One region of the Mesorhizobium sp. M0145 genome, then DNA from elsewhere that is predicted to be linked to it. Evidence: riboswitches for the same ligand, from Rfam matches in the RefSeq annotation. Region 1 holds a riboswitch; each other region holds the start of a gene.
What was found. Region 1 has a riboswitch for cobalamin ahead of NKJ28_RS32025 (CbtB domain-containing protein). Riboswitches for the same ligand answer to the same signal wherever they lie in the genome.

Region 1 (5,176 bases):
GCTTCGCTCTTGCAAATCCAAACTAATCCCCGCCAAATCAGATGTGTGCGCACGCTAGCCCCTTGTGGGAGAAGGTGGCCGCGAAGCGGCCGGATGAGGGGTGTTCCAGCTTGGCACCAACAGCGCCCCGGCCAGCACCCCTCAACCGTCTTGGCGCTGCGCGCCAATCCACCTTCTCCCACAAGGGGAGAAGGAAGAAGAGGCGCCAGCAACACTCCTCAGAACTCGATCCCTTGCTGCGCCTTCACGCCGGCGGAGAAGTGGTGCTTGGTCACGCCCATCTCGGTGACCAGATCGGCCGCCTCGACCAATACCGGTTTGGCGTTACGGCCGGTGACGACGACATGCAGGCCTTCGCGACGCGCCTTCAGCGCCGCGACCACCTTTTCGAGATCGAGGTAGTCGTAGCGCAGCGCGATGTTCAGCTCGTCGAGCACCACGAGGCTGATCGACGGCTCGGCCATCAGCTCCAGCGCTTTCGCCCAGGCAGCCTCGGCCGCCGCGATGTCGCGCTTCAGGTCCTGTGTCTCCCAGGTAAAGCCCTCGCCCATGGCGTGCCACACGACACGGTCGCCGAAGGCAGCAAAGGCGTCTTTCTCGCCGGTGTGCCATTTGCCCTTGATGAACTGAACGACGCCGACGCGCTTGCCATAGCCGAGCATCCTGAGCGCCAGCCCAAAGGCGGCCGTGGTCTTGCCCTTGCCCGGTCCGGTGTTGACGATCAGCAGCCCCTTCTCGACCGTCTTGGCCGCGACCTCGGCGTCCTGCACCGCCTTGCGCTTGGCCATCTTGGCGCGGTGGCGTTCCTCGTCCTTGGGATCGATAGTATCAGCCATGTCATTTCACCTTGAGCGGCAGCCCCGCCACCATCAAAAGCACGGTGCCGGCAACAGCCGCGACGTCCTGGTTCAGCCGGCCGGCGGCGTCGCGAAACCGTCTTGCCAGCGCATTGTCCGGCACGATGCCCTGGCCGACCTCGTTGGACACCACGAACCACGGCCCACGCGGCCGCGACAGCACATCGGCCAGCCTCCGGCATTCGGCCTCGACATCATGGTCGGCCAGCATATGGTTGGTCAGCCACAGCGTCAGGCAGTCGATCAGCACCGGCTGGCCGTCAGGCAGCGCTCCGATCGCGCCGGCAAGGTCGAGCGGCGCATCGATGGTCGTCCAGCCGGCGCCGCGGCGCGAGCGGTGCAGCGCGGTGCGCTGGCGCATCTCGTCGTCATAGGCTTGCGCCGTGGCGATATAGCTCCAAGGCGGCGGGCCGACCGTCACCAGGCTCTCGGCATGCGCGCGCATTGCGGGGCGCGCCCCCCCGATGACCAGGGTCAGTGCCCCGGCAGCGCGGTCAGGCAAAGCTGTCGCGCAGGCTGGTCGCCGTGCCCGTGAAGCGTCCGCGCACCACGCCGACGACCGCGCCGAGCACCAGCCAGAACACCAGATTGGTCAGCGTCACCGCCACCACGAACTGGTGGTGCAGGCCTTCCGGGATCGCCGTCTCGAAGCTATCGGGCTGCGGCGCGCCGACGATATGCGGCGCAACGATCAACGCCACGGCAAGAGCCACCAGCGGCAGCGATCTGCGGAAGACGATAAGGCCGAGACCGGCCGCTGTCGCCACCACTGTTGCCCACCACCATATCTGGCGTTGGACAAGGTCGGCCGCCGGCATCGCCGGCAGTTCCGGCGGCAGGCCGAGGCCCGGCGCCAGCGTGAATGCGGCAAAGCCGGCCAGCCCCCAGAACAGGCCCTGGCGCCAATTGCCGATGCCGCCGGCGAATTCCGAAACCGCAACCAGGACCAGCGCAAAGCCGATGCCGGTGACGATATTGGCAACGACGCTGAAGCCGAAGCGTTCGAAACCGTCCGCCGGCGCCCAGCCTTCGTCTTCCGCCGGAGCCATTGCTTCAGCCGGTGCCGACGCGGCGCTGCTCATAGCCGTCATGCCCGCGGCGTTTTCGGCCGGTGTCGCAGGTGCCGCGGCATGGTCATGGCCCCCGCCGGCCTGTTCGTAGACTTCCGCCTTTAGGATGAGCGGCACCGTGGCATAGGCTTGCATGCAGGCGAGAGCCACGCCGGCCACAAGCCCTGCGATCGCCGCGATGAACACGACGTTGCGAAACAGTGTCATGATGTCAGCCCCTTGTCAGTGGCAGGGAAAGCCCATCGAATGGCGATAGTCGTGGGCGGCATTGTGGACCGCATCGATATGCGAGAAGCCGACAAAGCCCATGACGAAAATGCCGAGGAATGCAGCAAGCGCCAGCTGCATGAGACGCGACTGCGAGGAGGCGGAAGCGCCGAGCGAGACGGAAGCGGTATTCATGTCTTGTCCTTTCGCCCTCCACCCGAGGGCATAGAAGTCAGTTTCCTGTCGCCGGCAGGTCTCCTGGCTCGCGGATCAGCGCCCTTCCCCACCTTCCCGAAGGCGAACCTTCAGTGGCATATGGAGAGGACTACCGCACACAGTTGCGGGGGCAGCCACGGCATTGGGCAAACAACTTGCCCTCACCGCATTCCCTCTTGGTTCCAAACGGAACCGACGACATCAGTGACTATAGGCAGAATCGCCGCGCCCGGCAAACCAAATTCCGCCGGATCGTGTGGCGAATGCGCCGCCTCGCCAAGCCCGGTCGGCCGGCGCCGCGATTGACAATTTTCGCAGCCGGGTGTCGGCTGGCGGATGGGGAGGAAGCCGGCATGCAACCCAGCCCGAATGAGCGCGGTCCCTACAACGGCCTGACGCGGGCCGAGCCGACGCTGCCGTCATCAGCCTATTGGGACATCGCGGCCTATCAGCGCGATCTCGAGGCCATCTGGTATCGCAACTGGCTGCTCGTCTGCCGCGAGGCCGACCTTGCCCAGCCGCTGGCTTTCAGGACGTTCCGCATAGGCACGCAGGAGGTCGTCGTGCTGCGCGACGAGACCGGCGAGTTGCGCGCCTTCCACAACACCTGCCGGCATCGCGGCTCGCAGCTTTGCCAGCAGAGCGAAGGACGGCTGAAGGCGCGGCTCATCACCTGCCCATACCATGCCTGGTCCTATTCGCTGCACGGCGATCTGGTGCGCGTGCCGTCGAAATCGCTGCCGGACGGCTTCGACAAGGCCGATCATCCGCTCTACCGGGTCGCGCTTTCGGTGTGGCGCGGTTTCGTCTTCGTCAATCTGGCGGAAGACGCTGCCGGCTCGGCTGAAACATCCTTCGATCCGGCATCCGGCAACCTCGCCAACTGGCCGTTGGAAACGCTGCTGAGCGGCCATGTGCTGCGCAAGGTGATAAACTGCAACTGGAAGGTATTTTGGGAAAATTTCAACGAGTGCCTGCACTGCCCCGGCGTCCACAAGGACCTGTCGCGGCTGGTGCCGATCTATGGCCGCGGCCTGATGGGCCGGCACGACGACCCCGAATGGGCGCGCCACGCCGACAATGACGCGCCGGAATTTGCCGGCGGCTTGCGGGCCGGGGCCGAAACTTGGTCGCGCGACGGGCGCGTCCACGGCTCGGTCTTTTCCGGCCTGACGCCGGGCGAGCGTGCCGCCGGGCAGACCTATGCCACCAGCATGCCGTCGATGTTCGTCGTCGGCCATGTCGACTATGTCAGGACCGTGCGGCTGGTGCCGCTTGGCCCGGAGCAGACCGAACTTACCGCCGAATGGCTTTTTTCGCCCGAAGCGCTCGCCGAACCGGCCGCGGATATCGACAACATCGTCGCCTTCGGTACCCAGGTGCTGGAGGAGGATGCTGATATCTGCGAGGTCAACCAGATGGGCCTGCGCTCGATGCGCCACAAGGCCGGCGTACTGATGCCCGAGGAATACGACTTGCACCGCTTCCACAACTGGGTGCGCGAGCGCCATGCGGCGCTCGAACATCAAAGCGATTTGGGCAGATAGCGCCAGGTGACGAAGCCGCAGGCCGCCGCCAGCAGCCCGAGCGTTGCGAAAACCGCGCCCAGGCCGAAGAACGCCTGCACGCCGGCCAAAGGCTTTCCGGCTCTGGCCTAAAGCAGCTCTGATGCCGACCGGTACCAACGCGACGCAAGGCCCTGCTTCTTTTGACGGTGGCAACCGTGATAGTCGTCTTGCCGGGGCTGAACCAAGACAGCGAGACCATGAGCATCGACACGCCGAGCGCAGCCGTTCAGGATCAACCGAAGTCGAAGCGCATCGCCGCTATCGACATTGCACGCGGCATCGCTTTGCTTGCCATGGCGAGCTATCATTTCACCTGGGACCTCGAATTCTTCGGCTACACCGATCCCGGCCTCACCGCCTTCGGCTGGTGGAAAATCTACGCGCGCTGCATCGCCTCGAGCTTCCTGTTCCTGGTCGGCATCAGCCTCTATCTCGCCCATGGCAAGAAAATCCGCTGGACCGGCTTCTGGAAGCGCTTCGCCATGGTTGCCGGGGCAGCGCTCGCAATATCGCTGGTCACCCGCATCGCCACGCCCGATGGCTTCATCTTCTTCGGCATATTGCACGAGATCGCGCTCGCCAGCCTGCTCGGCCTGGCGTTCCTGCGCCTCCCGGCGCTGCTGACGCTTGCCGTGGCGGCCCTCGCTATTGCCGCGCCTTTCTACCTGCGATCTGAGCTTTTCGATCATCCGGCTTTGTGGTGGGTCGGCCTGTCGGCGACCAACCCGCGCTCCAACGACTACGTTCCACTGCTGCCCTGGTTCGGCGCCGTACTTGCCGGCATCGCGGTTACCAAGCTCGCCGCCACCTCCGGCGCGCTGACGCGGCTGTCGGCCTTGGCGCCCGGCCGCTGGGCAAATCCGCTGGTCTTCATCGGCCGGCACAGCCTTGCCTTCTATCTGATCCATCAGCCGGTGCTGATCGGCTCGGTCTGGCTGTTTTCGCAATTCATGCCGGCGCAGGCCGAAATCAGGGAGGTGCGTTTTCTGAAATCCTGCCAGATATCCTGCGAGCAGGCACGCGACACCGAGTTCTGCTCCAGCTATTGTGCCTGCATGCTGGACAGTCTCCAGGGCGAAGCCTCGCTTGACCGGCTCTACAGCAACGACCAGTCCCCGGAGTGGAAGGCGCATATTGGCGAGCTCGCCGGCACCTGCACCGCCCAAACCGAGGCGGCGGAACCGGGAACGCGCTAATCGAGGGAGGACAATAATGAGCGACAGTCACCCGAAACCCGTGCAGCAAAATCCTGGGCAGC
Region 2 (5,176 bases), on a different contig from region 1:
CGGTGCGCATCTGCCTTCCACGCCGCCGCCAGCCCGGCCAGGTCGCTGTCGGTGAAGGACAGCGCCACGACATCCGCAGGCGTTTGCCTGAGATCGACAGGCTCGGCGAGATCGTCGAGCGAGGCGGATGTGGTGGTGAGGATGTGCATCGCGGCTCGTACCTGGGGTCAGCCGGCGAGGATACGCTCGATGGCGGGGCGGTTCAGCCCTTTCAGGCCGATGACGACCAGGCGCGAGCGGCGGTCGTCTTCAGCGGTCCAGGCGCGGTCGTAATAGTGGTTGACGCGCGGACCGACGGCCTGCAGCAGGAGCCGCATCGGCTTGCCGCCGACTTCGACGAAACCCTTGACGCGCAACACGTTTTCTTCCTCCGCCGCCGTGGCGACCCGTTGTGCGAGCTCGTCCGGGTTGGACACAGACGCGATGTCGATGACGAACGAGTCAAAATCGTCATGTTCGTGGTCGAGCTCGTCGTCGTGGTGGGTCTTGCGGTTCTCGATGTCGTCCTCGACGGCGAGGCCGAGGCCGAGCAGCACCGACGGGTCGACCTTGCCTTGCGAAGTCGGTACGATCTTCACCGCCCGCGCAACGTGCTTGCCGATGACGGCATTGGCACGGGCCGAGCCGGCTGCGTCCATCAGGTCGCTCTTCGACAGGATGATCAGGTCGGCGCAGGCGAGCTGGTCTTCGAACACTTCCTCGACCGGATCGTCATGGTCGAGCGTCTCGTCCTGCGCGCGCTGGGCCTGCAGGGCGTCCATGTCGTTGGCTACGCGGCCATCAGCCAGCGCCGGTCCGTCGACCACGGCAATGACGCCGTCCACCGTCACGCGGCTTTTCACCGACGGCCACTGGAAGGCCTGGACCAGCGGCTTGGGTAAAGCGAGGCCGGATGTCTCGATCAGGATGTGGTCGACCCTCGGCGTCAGCGACAGGATCTGGTCCAGCGCCGGGACGAAATCATCGGCGACGGTGCAGCAGATGCAACCATTGGCCAGCTCGACGATGTTTTCCTCGGGGCAGGTGTCGATGGCGCAGCCCTTCAGGATCTCGCCGTCAATGCCGATGTCGCCGAACTCGTTGACGATGATGGCTAGGCGCTTGCCTTTGGCGTTTTCGAGCAAATGGCGGATCAGCGTCGTCTTGCCGGCGCCGAGAAAGCCGGTGACCACGGTGCAGGGAACGCGCGAAAGGGAGGCAGCGGTCATGTCAGGTCCTTCAAAAGGTCAAGGGGAGGGATGCGGGCAACCAGGCCGCGCTTCAGGCAATCGGGACGGCCGCGCCATGGAATGAGCCCATCCGTCGAGGTGGCGAACAGCTTTGCCCCGGTGACGAGATCGGCGCCGCTGGTCGTGGTCAGATCACCGAAGACGTAACTCCAGCAGCCGTCGCGCAGCATGGCCGCGCTGAGCCGGCGCTTGCAATTGCCGAGGCATTCGACGGTGCGGATTTTGATGTTTTCGCTGGAAGCGGCGCGGCGCGTGTCCTCTGCGAGCAGTTCGCCGGCGCGCGGATAAGCGTCCGAACCGGTCTCGTCACGGCAGGACGAGCAGACGATGACGGTAACGCCGGCCGGGGAATCACCATGGCCGGACAATAAATCCGCTGTCTCAGCCGGAAAACTGCTGTCGTGTTCCAAATCAGGCTCCTTGCCCGGAAAACCCGCCAGGCGATCGGATTCTTATGTCCTAGACGGCAGGTCTCCTGGCTCGCGGGTCATCGCCTGGGTGCCGCCTTCCCGGGAATATCCCAGTGGTTTTCGGCCGAGGCTCGTCGCTTACAGTTGCGGGGACAGCCGCGGATTTGAAATCGAGATTTCGCACCGCATTCCCTCTTGGCCCCTGCCGTTGCGGGCAGGGGACCGTCTGGAACGGATTTAGGCTTGTGGAGGCAGTCGTGTCAACGCACGTCTATGACGCGGCGATATCCGCGAGCGGCCGGCCGAGGTCGCCGGCAGCGGTCACCTCGATGCGTTCCAGGCCGAGCCAGCCCTGCATCTGCTTCAATTCTTCGAAAAGCTCGGCTGCGGTTTGCAGCGAGGCGCCGGGCTCCGCATAGGCGGCATGGACGCGCAAGACGCCGGCCGGGCGGTCGGCCCTGAGGTCGACGCGCCCGACGATGCTGTCGCCGAACAGGAACGGCAGCACGTAATAGCCATACTGGCGCTTTTCGGCCGGCGTGTAGATCTCGATGCGGTAGTGGAAGTCGAACAACCGCTCGGTGCGCGATCGTTCGAAGACGACAGGATCGAACGGCGCGAGCAAGGCGCGCGCCTCGATCTTGCGCGGCAAACGGGCGTCCTTGTGGAGATAGGCTGTTTTGTTCCAGCCTTCGACGCTCACCGGCAACAGGTCGCCGGCCTCGACCAACTCCTCGATGCGGCCCTTGATGTCGGCGGGCGAGAGGCGGAAATAGTCGCGCAGGTCTCCTGCCGTGGCGATGCCGTGGGCGCGGGCCGAGATGCGCAGCAATTCGCGGTGAGCATCCTCGGGACGGGGAACCGGTAGCGCGAGTACCGCCGGCGGCAATACGCGCTCCGGCAGATCGTAGAACCGTTCGAAGCCGCGGCGATGCGCCGTGGTGATGCGGCCGGCCCAGAACAGCCATTCGAAGGCGTGCTTGGCATGGCTCCAGCCCCACCAGCCGCCCGAACCCTTCTGGCCTTCGAAAGCCGACGCCGCGATCGGGCCTCGTTCGGCGACCTCGCGATAGATGTCTTCGATATAGGCGGCGTGCTCGCGGCCCCATTTGGCCAGTCCGCTGTACATTTCGTCGCCGCATTCGGCCCGCTGCATGCGCCAGCGCATCAGCGGATAGGTCTCGACCGGCAAGAAGGAGGCTTCGTGCGCCCAATATTCGAAGACCATGCGCTTGCGCGTTACGGCGGCGTCGTCGAGCAGCGCCAGCTTGTAGGGGCCAAGCCGCGAATAGAGCGGCATATAGTGGGCGCGCACCACGGCGCTGACGGAATCGATCTGCAGCAGGCCGGTACGGGCAAGCACGCGGGCCAGATGCCGGCGGTCAGGCGTGCCGGTGGGGCGCGGGTCATTGAATCCCTGTGCCGCGAGCGCAATGCGGCGGGCCATGGCAAGCGAGATTTTTTCCTTCATGAAGGCGGCATCCGGACGATTTTAGACAGAGAAAATGACCTGCGATTCCGTGCCATGCTAACAGGGTTTTGGCGGCATTCATGTCAGGAGAGAAAAGTGGAGTAAAAAGTGAAGGAAATCAAACAGGAGCGGATCGGACCAGTTTTCCCGGATATGCCGTCCAGCACCGCGATTTGAACAAGGTTTGACTTGCTTCGCCGAAAGCGCTGCGCTAACCCTCGCCGCGTTGCAGCATAGAGCCTCCTTAAAACGGTTCAGTGGTTAAACTGTCACGCTTCCGCAAGTGGGTCCGGTGCTGTAATCAGAGTGGATTGGCCGCCAACGGAAACTGCAGCATGAACGCACTTTTAGGTTCGTACCTGCCCATCGTCCTGTTCATCGGCGTGGCGCTGATCGTCGGGCTGGCGCTGCTCGCCGCACCCTTCCTGGTGGCCTATCGCAACCCCGATCCGGAAAAGCTTTCGGCCTATGAGTGCGGCTTCAACTCGTTCGATGACGCCCGCATGAAATTCGACATCCGCTTCTACCTGGTGTCGATCCTGTTCATCATCTTCGATCTGGAGGTGGCCTTCCTGTTTCCGTGGGCGGTGTCGTTCAGCCAGATCGGCATGCTCGGTTTCTGGTCGATGATGGTGTTTTTGGCGGTGCTGACCATCGGCTTTGCCTATGAATGGAAAAAAGGAGCGCTGGAATGGGATTGAACGACAGTTCCGGCACGCTCGTCGCGCCGAAGCCCAAGGGCCTCATCGATCCCAACACCGGCAGGCCGGTCGGGTCCGACGATCCATTCTTCCTGGAGATCAACAACGAGCTCGCCGACAAGGGCTTTCTCGTCACCTCGACCGAGGCGCTGATCACCTGGGCGCGCAGCGGCTCGTTGATGTTCATGACCTTCGGTCTCGCTTGCTGCGCCGTCGAGATGATCCATACGTCGATGCCGCGCTATGACTCGGAGAGGTTCGGTGTCGCGCCGCGCGCGTCTCCGCGTCAGTCCGACATCATGATCGTTGCCGGCACGCTGACCAACAAGATGGCGCCCGCGCTGCGCAAGGTCTACGATCAGATGCCGGAGCCGCGCTACGTCATCTCGATGGGCTCATGCGCCAATGGCGGCGGCTATTATCATTATTCCTATTCGGTGGTGCGCGGCTGCGACCGCATCGTGCCGGTCGACATCTACGTGCCCGGCTGCCCGCCGAGCGCCGAAGCGCTGCTTTACGGCATCCTTCTGCTGCAGAAGAAGATCCGCCGCACCGGCACGATCGAGCGGTAAATCGCCGTGGATGAAGATGGGATTATTCATGGCAACCCTGAGCCTTGGCTGGATTTGATGTTCAAGACGTCTGAACAGCGATTTGTAAAAACGGACGCCGGTTCGACGTTTTATTCTTCTGCGCTTTTAGCAGATACGAAATTTGGTGCTGCTGGTCTCGGTGTCGACATTCGACTAAATGATTGGGAGGCTGAGCCGACAAGCGACCCACGAATAGTCTTTTATCATGGCGACGTGAGACTGCGTTCGCTTGGCGATCGAACCAAGAACCTGATTGCTGAAATGTCGGCCAAGCTTTCCTCTTCGGCGCCGGGCCAGGGAGCAGTTACCGAAAAGTTGTTTGTGGAGTGCGTTGCCCTGAACGGGGACCCGGCAAACCTCGAAACCCGGCAGTTTGTCGGAAAGCTGTTTTTTGGCGAGCTGGGTGACGATGATGAATGCCAGGTTTTTTTGACCATTGACGCGGCCACGGAGAGCGGTTGGTTCGGTGAGAAAGATCCGGAAGACTCACGCAAGATTCTGGACTGGTTGGCGAGGCTGTCATGACCCAGGCGTTGAATGATCTCTCGACCTATCTCGGCGAGAAACTGGTCGGCCGGATCGGCGAGGCGGTATTCGCCTATGGCGAACTCACCATCCCAGTCGAGCCGCGCGACCTGATCGAGGTGGTCACCTTCCTGCGCGACGATCCGAAATGCCAGTTCATCTCGATCATCGACGTTTGCGGCGCCGATTATCCGTCGCGGGCAAAGCGCTTCGACGTGGTCTATCATTTGCTGTCGCCGAGACAGAA
Region 3 (5,176 bases), on a different contig from region 1:
CGCTGCACGTCGTGGATCAAAAAGCCCAATCTGTCGATGCCGTCGGAAACCATGAGCGACATATATAATAAGCGTGCTCATAATTCAAGGAGCCGGATTGTGCCAGAAGCCGGCAAGTGTGCATGGCAGTCACATCATGAGCGATTGCGAATGAGCATCGTGACCACGAAGAAAGCACCGAACGAACTGGTGATGATGCCGATCGGCAGTTCCTGCGGCGGCAGCAGCGTGCGCGCGAGAAGATCGCTTGCCAGCAACAGCACCGCTCCGAAGATAGCGCAGGTTGCGATCAGGCGAAGGTGTAGCGGGCCGGCAAGGGTCCTGGACAAATGCGGGATCATCAGGCCAACGAAACCTATGACGCCTGCTACCGAGACAAGGATTGCTGTCGAGAAAGCGGCGACGAGAAATGTCATCCTGCGCATCCGCGCAACCGGCACACCCAGGCTTTCGGCGGCATTCTCGCCGGCCAGGAAAGCGTCGAGCCGACGATGGTTCCAAAGTCCATAGACAAGGATGGTGCCTGCGCCCAGAGCAGCCAGCCCGACATTGTCCCAACGCGCGAGCCCGAGCCCGCCCATCGTCCAGAACAACACCGAGTGAGCGGCGCGCTGGTCTCCGGCAAAGACGAGATAGTTGGTCAAGGCGGTGAACATGAAGGAGACAGCAAGCCCGGCGAGGATCAGCCGTTCGGGGCCTTGCCCCCTCACCCGCGAAACCAGCAACAGCACGATGCCGGCGGCTAATACGCCGCCCGTGAAGGCCGCGACCGGCAACGTCCAGATGCCGAAATGGTCGCCAAAAATGGTGATGACGGAAACCGCGCCGGCCGCCGCTCCGGACGACAGGCCGAACAGGAACGGATCGGCGAGGTCGTTGCGCGTTACCGTCTGCAGCAGCGCGCCGATGACGCCCAGCCCGGCGCCGACACAGATGGCCATAATCGTGCGCGGCAGCCTGAGATCGACAACGATCTTGGCAATCGGGATCTTGCCGGCCGGACCGGACACGATATCTCCGTCCAGCCCGGCCGCATGTCCGAGCGCAGCAATCACGTCGCTCAGCGCGATGACCGTCGATCCATAGGCAATCGACAACAAAGCAAGAGCGGCAATTGCTGCTGCTCCTGCTGTCATGGCCAATTCGAACGCTCTCTGGCGCAAGCTCAGAAAGCTTCCGGGTGCATCGCCCTGGCGATCTTGCCGATCGCCTCGATGTTGGCAGGCCCAGGTGTCAGTTCGGCATAGCGCAGCGCGACGAAGCGTTCATTTTTGACCGCATCAGTCTCCTTCATCGCCGGATGGGCTTTGAGGAAATCGAGCAGTTTCCTGTAGCCGCCGCCGTCCTGGTAGTCGAGCAGGATAAGGAATTGCGGATTGCGGGCCGCCACCGTCTCCCAATCCGTATTGCCCCAACTCGTCGCCATGTCGGCCATGATGTTGTCGCCGCCGGCAGCAGCGATCATGGCGCTGGGGATCGCGAACTTGCCTGATGTGAAAGGTTTGTCTTCGCCGGAGTCGTAAAGAAACACGCGCGTTCCCTTGCGGTCGCCGATCTTTGCCGTGATATCGGCAAGTTGTGCCTTCCAGTCCGACACAAGCTTTCCCGCCTGGGCCTCCTTGCCAAAAATCTTGCCCAGCTTTTCGACATCACCATAGAGCAGGTCCATCGAGGCCGCGGGGCGGTTCTTGTCGAGATGGACGCAGCTTTCCGTCAGCACAAGCGTCTTGATGCCGTACGGCGCCAGCGTATCGGGCGTCACCTCGCCACCTGGTTTCATGCCGTAATACCAGCCGGCGAAGAAGAAATCGGGCTCGACGGCGACGAGGTTTTCGAGCGTCGGGTATTTCGGCGCGAGTTCCGGGATCGCGCCCTGCTCAGCCTTGAATTCCGGACCGACCTTGTACCATCCGGTGATGCCCGTCAGGCCGACGATCGACGGTTGCAGCCCCAGCGCGAAGGCCATCTCCGCCATGTTCAGATCTTGGATAACGGCGCGCTTCGGCGCGGCTTCGAACGTCAGCGGCGTGCCGCAGCTGTCAACGGTCACGGGAAAAGCGAAGGCGGCCTGGGCAAGCAGTAGGGGGGCAAAAGACAATACGAGGCGTTTCACGAATGTTGCTCCTTGGTCAGATCAGGATGGGAAGAGGCACGGTTAGGAACGTCGAAGATCGTAAGTTCGCGGTCCTCGGTGGGATGGCGCAGCCGAAGCATGTCGACGCCGAAAGTCTCGCGGATCAATTGCTTGGTCAGCGCCTCGTGCGGACCGGCGAGTGCCTGCAGGCGGGCCTCGTTCATCACCGCGACCCTGGTGGCAAATGGCGTGACCAGCGACAGATCATGAAGCACCGCCACCACGGTCATGCCAAACTGCGATACGAGTTCGAGAAGGTCGCTGCGGGCGCGCGGATCGAGATGATTGGTCGGTTCATCGAGGAACAGGATTTTGGGCTCCTGGGCGATGGCGCGCGCCAGCTGGGCGCGTTGCCGCTCGCCACCGGATAGCGAGCCGATTGTGCGGCCGAGCAGCGGCATCAGGCCGGTTCTGCGAAGCGCTTCGATGACGATGTCGCGTTGCTCGCTCCTTCGTCGCAAGCCCGCATGGGGGACGCGCCCAAGCTCGACATAGTCGATCACGGCAAGCCGCGGGTCGGGCTGATCGGTCTGGCCGACGACCGCCATGTGCAGCGCCCGCTCGGCGGCCGAAAATCTCTCCAGCCGGCGTCCGGAGAATCTCACGTCTCCTGCGCTTGGCCGCAGCGTACCGCAGAGCATGCGCAGCAGCGTCGTCTTGCCGGCGCCGTTAGGGCCGATGATGGCGAGGCGGTCGCCCGCCGCTAGCGAAAGGCTCACCGCACTGACCAGGCGCTGGCCATTTGCCGTCGCACTCAGTTCGCGCGCTTCAAGAAGAGGCTGGGAGGCGTCCAACTTACCGTCACTTTCTCAATGGCGACGGAAGGAAGCTGGACGGACCGGCCGACAAGACCGATGTCCACGTCTCCTCCCGGCACACCCCGTCCGGTCAACTCATGCTGATGGCAGGTCTCCTGGCTCGCGGGTCTTTGCGCCATCCTGCCTTCCCAGCCTTGCCGGCCAGTGGCACTTCGGATCTTGCTAACCGCTTACAGTTGCGGGGGCAGCCACGGCCTCGATCCGAAGACCTCACCGTGTTCCCTTTTCACCCCTTGCCTTTCGACTCGGGGACCATCACTCAGCCACCCTAATTTTCCGCCACTCACAGCGCAATAAATTTTCGGAGTTCGGACAGCCGCTGGAGCAAGGGTCTTGTCAGAAGGAGTCATGCATACCTCGTAATGTAATAACATTACGTACCTAGAGGACGTTGTCTGCTTCTGTCAACCCCCAACACGATTTGGGACAAATGGCTGCCGGCATCTGGGCGCGAGGTCGCCGATGCGCCGGAATTCGATCCCTGTAGCGGCAAGGCTGGAAATTTGGATACCGGTCAAAGTGTGAGGCGCGGCAGGCGACCCCGAAGCGCAGGAAGCGCTGCTACCGCTTGTGACGAGCATGCAGAAGATCGGCGTTCAGATGCTCAGACTATCGATCTCATCCAGGCGGAAAACGCTTCGATATGCGCTTGTCGGGGGTGATTGGCTACGCAGGCAAGGTAAAAGCCATAGCCTGGCAGACAGAGATCATGTGCCTTGACTAGCCTGCCAGCCTCGAGTTCGCCACTGACGACCACATCGCTGCAGATAGCGATACCTTGGCCTGCCGCTACCGCGTCAATCGCGTGCAGCTCTTCGCGGAAGCTTAGGTCCCATGCCTGGTTGGCATTGGGGATGCTGGGATCGATCGAGCGTGCGATCGCCAGCCATCGTTGCCAAGTCGGCGCTTCCGGGTCGCGGTTCGTCCAATTGAAATGGATGAGCGGGTATTGCAGCAGATCGGCGGCGCGCTCGATCTGTCGGTCGCCTCCTGCGAACAACTCCGGGCTGCATACCGGAAAGAATGCGTCCCGAAAAATTTCCTGCGCGGGAACATCCCGCGGCATCCTGCGCGCATAGCGGATCGCGACGTCGGCGTCACCGGCTCGCAGGTCCAGAACGGCGTCTGTCCCGATGATCTCCAGTGGAATGTTCGGATGCTGTTCGCGCCACTTCGACAGGCGCGGAACCAGCCATCGGCTGGCAAATGCATTTGGGCTCGTCACGCGCAACGGGCGTTGGCCAACTCCGGCCGAGGCTGATGCTATTGCCGCAGCGAAAGCGTCGAAGCCGCTGCAAATTACCGGGAATAGCCGTTCGCCCACGCCTGTGAGCACGAGCGGTCGTGGGCGCCGCCGGAACAGCAGTTGCCCACAGACCTCCTCCAGCAATCGAATCTGGTGGCTGATGGCCGTTGGCGTCACGCCGAGTTCCGTCGCGGCCTTCCTGAAGCTCATCAGCCTGGCAGCGGCTTCGAAGGCGCGAAGCGACCCGAGCGGCGGAAGTTTTCTCATCCAGGCAGTTTAGATGAATTTAGCTCATCCAGCGACTGAGATATTCGATTTTGCAGCGAATGGCGCCGCATGAGATCATTGTGATCCGGTGAACGACAGCGGCCTGTCCAACCGTGCTGAATCACGAAGGGTATCCCTCGATGAGCATGTTCAAGCTTATAGACGGTTCCGAGCCGACGTTGCAGGCGCCAGATATCGCCCGGCTCAGGCAGGCGATTAGCGGCGATCTGATCCTTCCGGACGACCCTGGCTATGACCAGGCGCGCAGAGTTTGGAATGGCATGGTCGATAAGAGGCCGGCGGCTGTTTTCTATTGCGCCGAATCCAGCGATGTCGTCACGGCCGTCAACTTCGCCCGATCGCAAGGCTTCCTCGTCGCCGTCCGCGGCGGTGGTCATAACGTCGCTGGCAGTTCGGTATGCGACGGCGGCTTGGTGATCGATGTGTCACGCATGAAGCGGATCGAAGTCGACCCGATCCGCCGTGTTGCGCGCGCAGAGGCCGGCCTGAACCTGGGCGAGTTCGACGCAGCCACACAGGTCCATGGTCTTGCGACGACCATGGGTGTCAACGCGGATACCGGCATAGCCGGACTGACACTCGGCGGCGGGTTCGGCAAGCTTGGCCGCAAACATGGACTGAGCTGCGACAACCTTGTCGCTGTCGAAATCGTGACGGCGGACGGCCGGTTGCTCACGGCAAACGCGGCCG
Region 4 (5,176 bases), on a different contig from region 1:
CGCTTGCGCCGCTCTGGAGCCTCTTCAAGGAGTTCTCGAGCCTTCGCGTCGTCTATGCACTTGCCGAATTGCTCGACATTTGCCGTGCCGACCCCCCGCGTCCCATCCTGCCTCTGCCCTCAGCAGCGAAGCGCCAGATCGCCGCCGCGTTGGAACGCTTGCCATCGGATGTCAACCGGTGAACAGCGAACCCGCGGCCAGTGAAGGAACCTGTCATGTATGTACCCGCGCATTTCGATGAACCGAGCCGAGAAGTCCTTTACGAACTGATCGAGAACAGCGCACTTGGCATGCTGATAACCCATGGCCGGAGCGGTCTCGACGCCAATCACATCCCCTTCGAACTCGACACGTCACAGGGAGAAAACGGCTCCCTTTATTCCTGCGCGATTAGTACACGTGCCGAAGGAAAGTGCACTTTCTCGCTCGAGTGACTTATTTCAAAGGATGTGATCGCGTTTTGGCACATTCACGGCCCACATGCGGCAGCCGCTAAGTCACCACATGGTGAGCAACCAGGAAACCTTCCGGCCTACACTTTCTCCCGGAGCGCGCGTGCTGCAGCAACCATGTTCATGAGGGCAGGGCGGACCTCCTCCCACTTGCGGGTTTTGAGGCCACAGTCCGGGTTTACCCACAGTTGGGCATCGGACAGTCGCTCGCGGGCAAGCATGACGAGATCCGAAATCTCGCCGACTTCCGGGACCCGTGGTGAGTGAATGTCGTAGACTCCGGGCCCGATTTCATTCGGATATTTGGAGCTTGTGAAGGCGTCCAGCAGTTCCATTTTCGAGCGCGACGTCTCAATCGAAATGACATCCGCATCCATTTCAGCGATCGCGTCGATGATCTCGTTGAACTCCGAATAGCACATGTGGGTATGGATTTGAGTCGCGTCCTTTACACCCGTTGAAGCGATCCGGAAGCATTCGACAGCCCAGTCGAGATAGTCGTTCCAATCAGACTGGCGCAGTGGCAATCCTTCGCGAAACGCGGCCTCATCGATCTGGATCATCCTTGCGCCGGACCATTCGAGATCCGTCACTTCGTCGCGGATGGCGAGCGCGATCTGGCGGCATGCTTCGGAGCGGGGTACGTCGTCGCGAACAAATGACCAGTTGAGAATGGTCACTGGGCCTGTGAGCATTCCCTTCACAGGGTTTTCCGTAAGCGACTGGGCGAACTGCCACCAGCGCAGCGTCATCGGATTGGGCCTCGATACGTCGCCGAAGATGATGGGGGGGCGCACGTAACGCGACCCATAGCTCTGCACCCAGGCATGCTGGGTGAAGGCGAAGCCGGACAGCTGCTCGCCGAAATGCTGTACCATGTCGTTTCGTTCGAACTCACCGTGCACCAGCACGTCCAGCCCGATCTCTTCCTGCCAGCGAATTGCAGCCTCGATCTCCTTCTTCAGGAAGGTCTCGTAGTCGACATAGCTCAGCTGGCCCTTCGCATGAGCGGCCCGCGCCCTGCGTACCTGCGGCGTCTGCGGGAAGGACCCGATGGTCGTCGTCGGGAACGGCGGCAGCCCGAGCGTGCCGGCCTGGACTCTGGAGCGCTCGGCAAAAGCGCTCTCTCGTCGCTTCATGCTGTCGTCAATGCTGGCGATCCGCCCCTCAACCAGCGGGTCATGGATCTTCGTGGATGTCACGCGAGTGGCGGCAGCCTCGGCAGACGCTTTCAACGCGCCTGCCACCGCATCCCTGCCTTGGGACAGGGCCCGGGCAAGCAACACCAACTCGTCGGTCTTCTGGGCCGCGAAGGCGAGCCACGACCTGATGTCCGCGTCGAGTTCCGTCTCCATGCGGAGGTCGATCGGCACATGCAGCATCGAGCAAGAAGGCGCGATCTCGACGCGGTCCAAGGGCCAGCCGGCGACGATCGGTTTGATGCGGTCGAGAATGGCGGGCAGGTTCGCACGCCAGACGTTGCGGCCATCGATCAAGCCAAGCGAGAGCACCAGATCCTTCGGTGCGAGCCGCCCCACCGTTTCCAGCTGCTCGGGAGCGCGCACGAGATCAATATGCAGCCCGGCCAGGGGCAGAGAAACCGCGGTTTCGAGATTGTCTCCCAGCGGCCCGAAATAGGTAGCCAGCATGATCTTCAGCTCGGGCGCGGCTTTCGACAGCTGGCCATAGGCGAATTCGAACGCAGCTCGTTCGTTCGGGTTCAGATCGAGGACAAGCGCTGGCTCATCGATCTGCACCCAGTCGGCTCCAGACAGCTTCAGCCTCTGCAGGAGTTGCTCGTGGACGGGCAGCAGCCGCGGCAGGAGCGCGATGGGATCGAATCCTTCGGCAGGCGATTTCGCCAGCTTGAGGAAGGTGATCGGTCCAAGGATGACTGGGCGTGTGTGAACGCCGAGAGCTTTAGCCTCGATGAAGTAATCGACCGGTTTCGTCGACGAGAGGGCGAACGTCTGATCATCGTTGAGTTCCGGCACAATGTAGTGATAGTTGGTGTCAAACCACTTGGTCATTTCCATCGCGGTTACATCAGACCGATGAGCCGCCTGCTGGTGACCAGCGTGTCGACAATCCTCCGTCTGACCCTGGTTGCCCCGCGCCATTGCGAAGTAGATGTCAAGTGGAACCTCGCCGCTATTCCAGCCGTAACGGGATGGAACGGCGCCGACCATGGCTGCGGTGTCGAGCACATGGTCGTAGAGCGAGAAGTCGTTCGACGGGATTTTCGACACGCCGCGATCGTGCTGCTCCTCCCAGCTAGCGGCACGGAGCGCCTTCGCGGTCGTGAGAAGGTCGGCAGCGGACGATTTTCCGGACCAGTAGCTTTCAAGCGCGAATTTCAGTTCTCGCCGACGACCGAAGCGGGGCACGCCGAGCGTTGCTACAGGAATTTGCTGAGAGACAGTCATGCCAGACCCCGATGGTTGGGGCGTCGGTGACAAGGAAGGCGCTAGCAGGCCGGCACGAACGCCAGGCTGCAGCGGCCACCGAGACACCCCGCCCGTGGACGTAATTCGCCGTGGCAGGTCTCCTGGCTCGCGGGGTCATAGCCTCTACCCGTCTTCCCAAGGCTATTCGCCTCAGTGACATGAGTGGGGTTGGCTCGCCGCTAACAGTTGCGGGGGCAGCGCCGGCATCGCACCGGCTTCCCTCTTAGCTCCGCTGCGGCAGCGCCGTACGGAGAACCACGATGCGGGAGACAATTACAGCAGTTCGCTTCTTTGTCAACGTCGCATAAAGAAATGTTTATGTCGTTATGTTAAATTTCCGTTGGCATGTTCCAAAGGTCGCCTCGAAAGCGAAAACTGTGGAAGCCTTGAGCGGCCGGTAAATCAAAGCAATGACGCACGGCGCCCTTGTCCAGGAGGATAGGAGTTCGTCGGCTGCCGGCAGCAAACATACCGGCAAGCGCCGTGGTGCTGCTTAGCGCATCATGCGAACCACCTCGGCGTCGAACTGCTCCGAGGTTCCGACCGCTTCGTTGGCTGCTCGCGACCATATTCGGCTCAATGGCGAGGCTGTTGCCCATGTGGAAGCTGTTGGCCGTGATGCCCTCGGTGATATGACACAACGATTTCGGGGGGAGCACACCGAGGCCAGGCGCAGCGGCGTGTTGCGAAGTGATCGAGGCCAATGTCTCGAACTGCTTGTTCGCAGCCCACCGGCTCAAGGTAACCCGGCTCAAACCACCGGGCCAGCTTAAGTCCTGTCCAAATGAGGCCTGAGCGGCAAATCGTCGTGCACGGGCACGGTTTGGCGTTCGATCTTGTGATGCGTCTTGGGCGGACAATCGCCACGGTGCAGCGCGCAGAAGCGGTCCCCAATTGGGAAGCCGAGGGCGGTGAGGGCAAGCCAGCGCCACAGGCGGAAGGGGACTTGGACCTGTTTGCCCTGCTGGACCACAAGTTCGCGACACAGGGCCTCAAGGAGAAAACCAAGAGTGATTATGCGCGGGACCTCGCCAAATTCATCAAAAGCAGCGGGCAGTCAAAGTTCGGCGCCGATTGACATGGAGATAGCCATCGCGGCGGACCGCCCAGGCGGACTGCAAGCCGGAATACAACCGGGTGCAGGCGGCCAAGCTCGTCCACAAGATGGCGTCGGGCACACACCGGCGATGGGAGAGCGGACCGTGGAGTGCAGGAACTTTACGCCTATCCACGCTCCCGTGGACGTGTCCTGCGGCACATCGGCAGCGATATTGAGGAGGCAGTTGAGCTTCTGGTCGAGCACTCTTACCTGCCACTACCTACGCTTAACGTCATCTCGTACTGAAAACGCACCACGCAAGGTCGAGATGTAACATGCGCCCTTCGTGGATGGTTCTAAGCTTCCTCGGGCGCGGTCAATCTGTGATAACGGTCGCTTGGAACCTCCATCACGGCGACGCGATCAAGGTTGGCGTATCGCGCTCGGTAGTAACCTTCTTCCTCCACTTCGGCGAAACTACACTGGGGAACGTCAAAGGTCGCAGCTTCCAATCCGAAGAAAGTCGTAGCGGTTTCTTCATCCAAGAAGTTCCACTCATCTTCTCCGTCGTCATATGTGACGCGAACATAGGAGGCCATGCGCACGGCTTCCTGATCACCCATCTCTGCGATGATGGCATCGCATTCTTTCTTCAGCTTTCCTGAAACCTCACCCTTATCCCAGTCATCCAAAGCCCGATAGATTTCTGGATGATAATACTCTGGCATCTCCTCTACATCGTCACCGATAAGCTCAATGGTGCGGACATATTGCGGATTTATCAAGAGTATTTTGTTGTCAAGGCTCCAACAATACAGCCATGGCCTGCTTGTGTTATTTCTACGAAGATTATGAAGTTCCTTCAACTGACGTAAAATCGATTCACGCGCCTTTTCATCGATAGGATATTGGCGGCTGCCAACAGTCGTCTTGATTCTGAGCGTGCCGTATCGCGTTTCGGCATCGGCAATTGCAAACGGGCTCGTGCGCCACTCCTCGACATCAATCTTCCAGCCCAGCAGCTCCTCGACCGTGCATTTCAACGTGAGACAAAGGTCCTTGATCTGCTCGACGTTCAACTGCGTTTTGCCGGTTTCCCAACGGGCCACAGTCTGTTGCGTCGTTGCCATCTGCTCTGCCAAATCTTTTTGGGTCATGCCCAGTCGAACCCTAAGCTCTTTCATGTTCATAACTCACCTCGCGTGTTCGACACACGCATTGTGGATGAATTAATCTAA

Region 2: linked by a shared signal. The riboswitch ahead of NKJ28_RS18830 (DUF1636 family protein) and the one ahead of NKJ28_RS32025 (CbtB domain-containing protein) in region 1 are both predicted to bind cobalamin.
Region 3: linked by a shared signal. The riboswitch ahead of NKJ28_RS17555 (ABC transporter ATP-binding protein) and the one ahead of NKJ28_RS32025 (CbtB domain-containing protein) in region 1 are both predicted to bind cobalamin.
Region 4: linked by a shared signal. The riboswitch ahead of metE (5-methyltetrahydropteroyltriglutamate--homocysteine S-methyltransferase) and the one ahead of NKJ28_RS32025 (CbtB domain-containing protein) in region 1 are both predicted to bind cobalamin.

The regions. Positions count from the first base shown of each region.
Region 1 covers NZ_JAMYTK010000046.1:24-5,199, forward strand. Annotated here, with positions in the region: gene cobO (cob(I)yrinic acid a,c-diamide adenosyltransferase) at 219-836, opposite strand; gene cobU (bifunctional adenosylcobinamide kinase/adenosylcobinamide-phosphate guanylyltransferase) at 838-1,359, opposite strand; gene NKJ28_RS32020 (CbtA family protein) at 1,352-2,134, opposite strand; gene NKJ28_RS32025 (CbtB domain-containing protein) at 2,150-2,329, opposite strand; cobalamin riboswitch at 2,366-2,562, opposite strand; gene NKJ28_RS32030 (aromatic ring-hydroxylating oxygenase subunit alpha) at 2,704-3,897, shown strand; gene NKJ28_RS32035 (heparan-alpha-glucosaminide N-acetyltransferase) at 4,116-5,114, shown strand; gene NKJ28_RS32040 (methyltransferase family protein) at 5,131-5,176, shown strand, end outside.
Region 2 covers NZ_JAMYTK010000012.1:155,138-160,313, forward strand. Annotated here, with positions in the region: gene NKJ28_RS18820 (cobaltochelatase subunit CobN) at 1-149, opposite strand, end outside; gene cobW (cobalamin biosynthesis protein CobW) at 168-1,208, opposite strand; gene NKJ28_RS18830 (DUF1636 family protein) at 1,205-1,639, opposite strand; cobalamin riboswitch at 1,678-1,881, opposite strand; gene NKJ28_RS18835 (winged helix-turn-helix domain-containing protein) at 1,911-3,110, opposite strand; gene NKJ28_RS18840 (NADH-quinone oxidoreductase subunit A) at 3,446-3,811, shown strand; gene NKJ28_RS18845 (NuoB/complex I 20 kDa subunit family protein) at 3,802-4,383, shown strand; gene NKJ28_RS18850 (hypothetical protein) at 4,390-4,929, shown strand; gene NKJ28_RS18855 (NADH-quinone oxidoreductase subunit C) at 4,926-5,176, shown strand, end outside.
Region 3 covers NZ_JAMYTK010000011.1:83,371-88,546, reverse strand. Annotated here, with positions in the region: gene NKJ28_RS17570 (MarR family winged helix-turn-helix transcriptional regulator) at 1-53, opposite strand, end outside; gene NKJ28_RS17565 (FecCD family ABC transporter permease) at 135-1,136, opposite strand; gene NKJ28_RS17560 (ABC transporter substrate-binding protein) at 1,166-2,113, opposite strand; gene NKJ28_RS17555 (ABC transporter ATP-binding protein) at 2,110-2,928, opposite strand; cobalamin riboswitch at 3,021-3,224, opposite strand; partial or broken gene NKJ28_RS17550 (AraC family transcriptional regulator) at 3,360-3,477, shown strand; gene NKJ28_RS17545 (LysR substrate-binding domain-containing protein) at 3,557-4,465, opposite strand; gene NKJ28_RS17540 (FAD-binding oxidoreductase) at 4,606-5,176, shown strand, end outside.
Region 4 covers NZ_JAMYTK010000032.1:4,644-9,819, forward strand. Annotated here, with positions in the region: gene NKJ28_RS29125 (dihydrodipicolinate synthase family protein) at 1-182, shown strand, start outside; gene NKJ28_RS29130 (FMN-binding negative transcriptional regulator) at 216-434, shown strand; gene metE (5-methyltetrahydropteroyltriglutamate--homocysteine S-methyltransferase) at 533-2,878, opposite strand; cobalamin riboswitch at 2,974-3,174, opposite strand; gene NKJ28_RS29140 (hypothetical protein) at 3,723-3,977, shown strand; gene NKJ28_RS29145 (helix-turn-helix transcriptional regulator) at 4,295-5,128, opposite strand.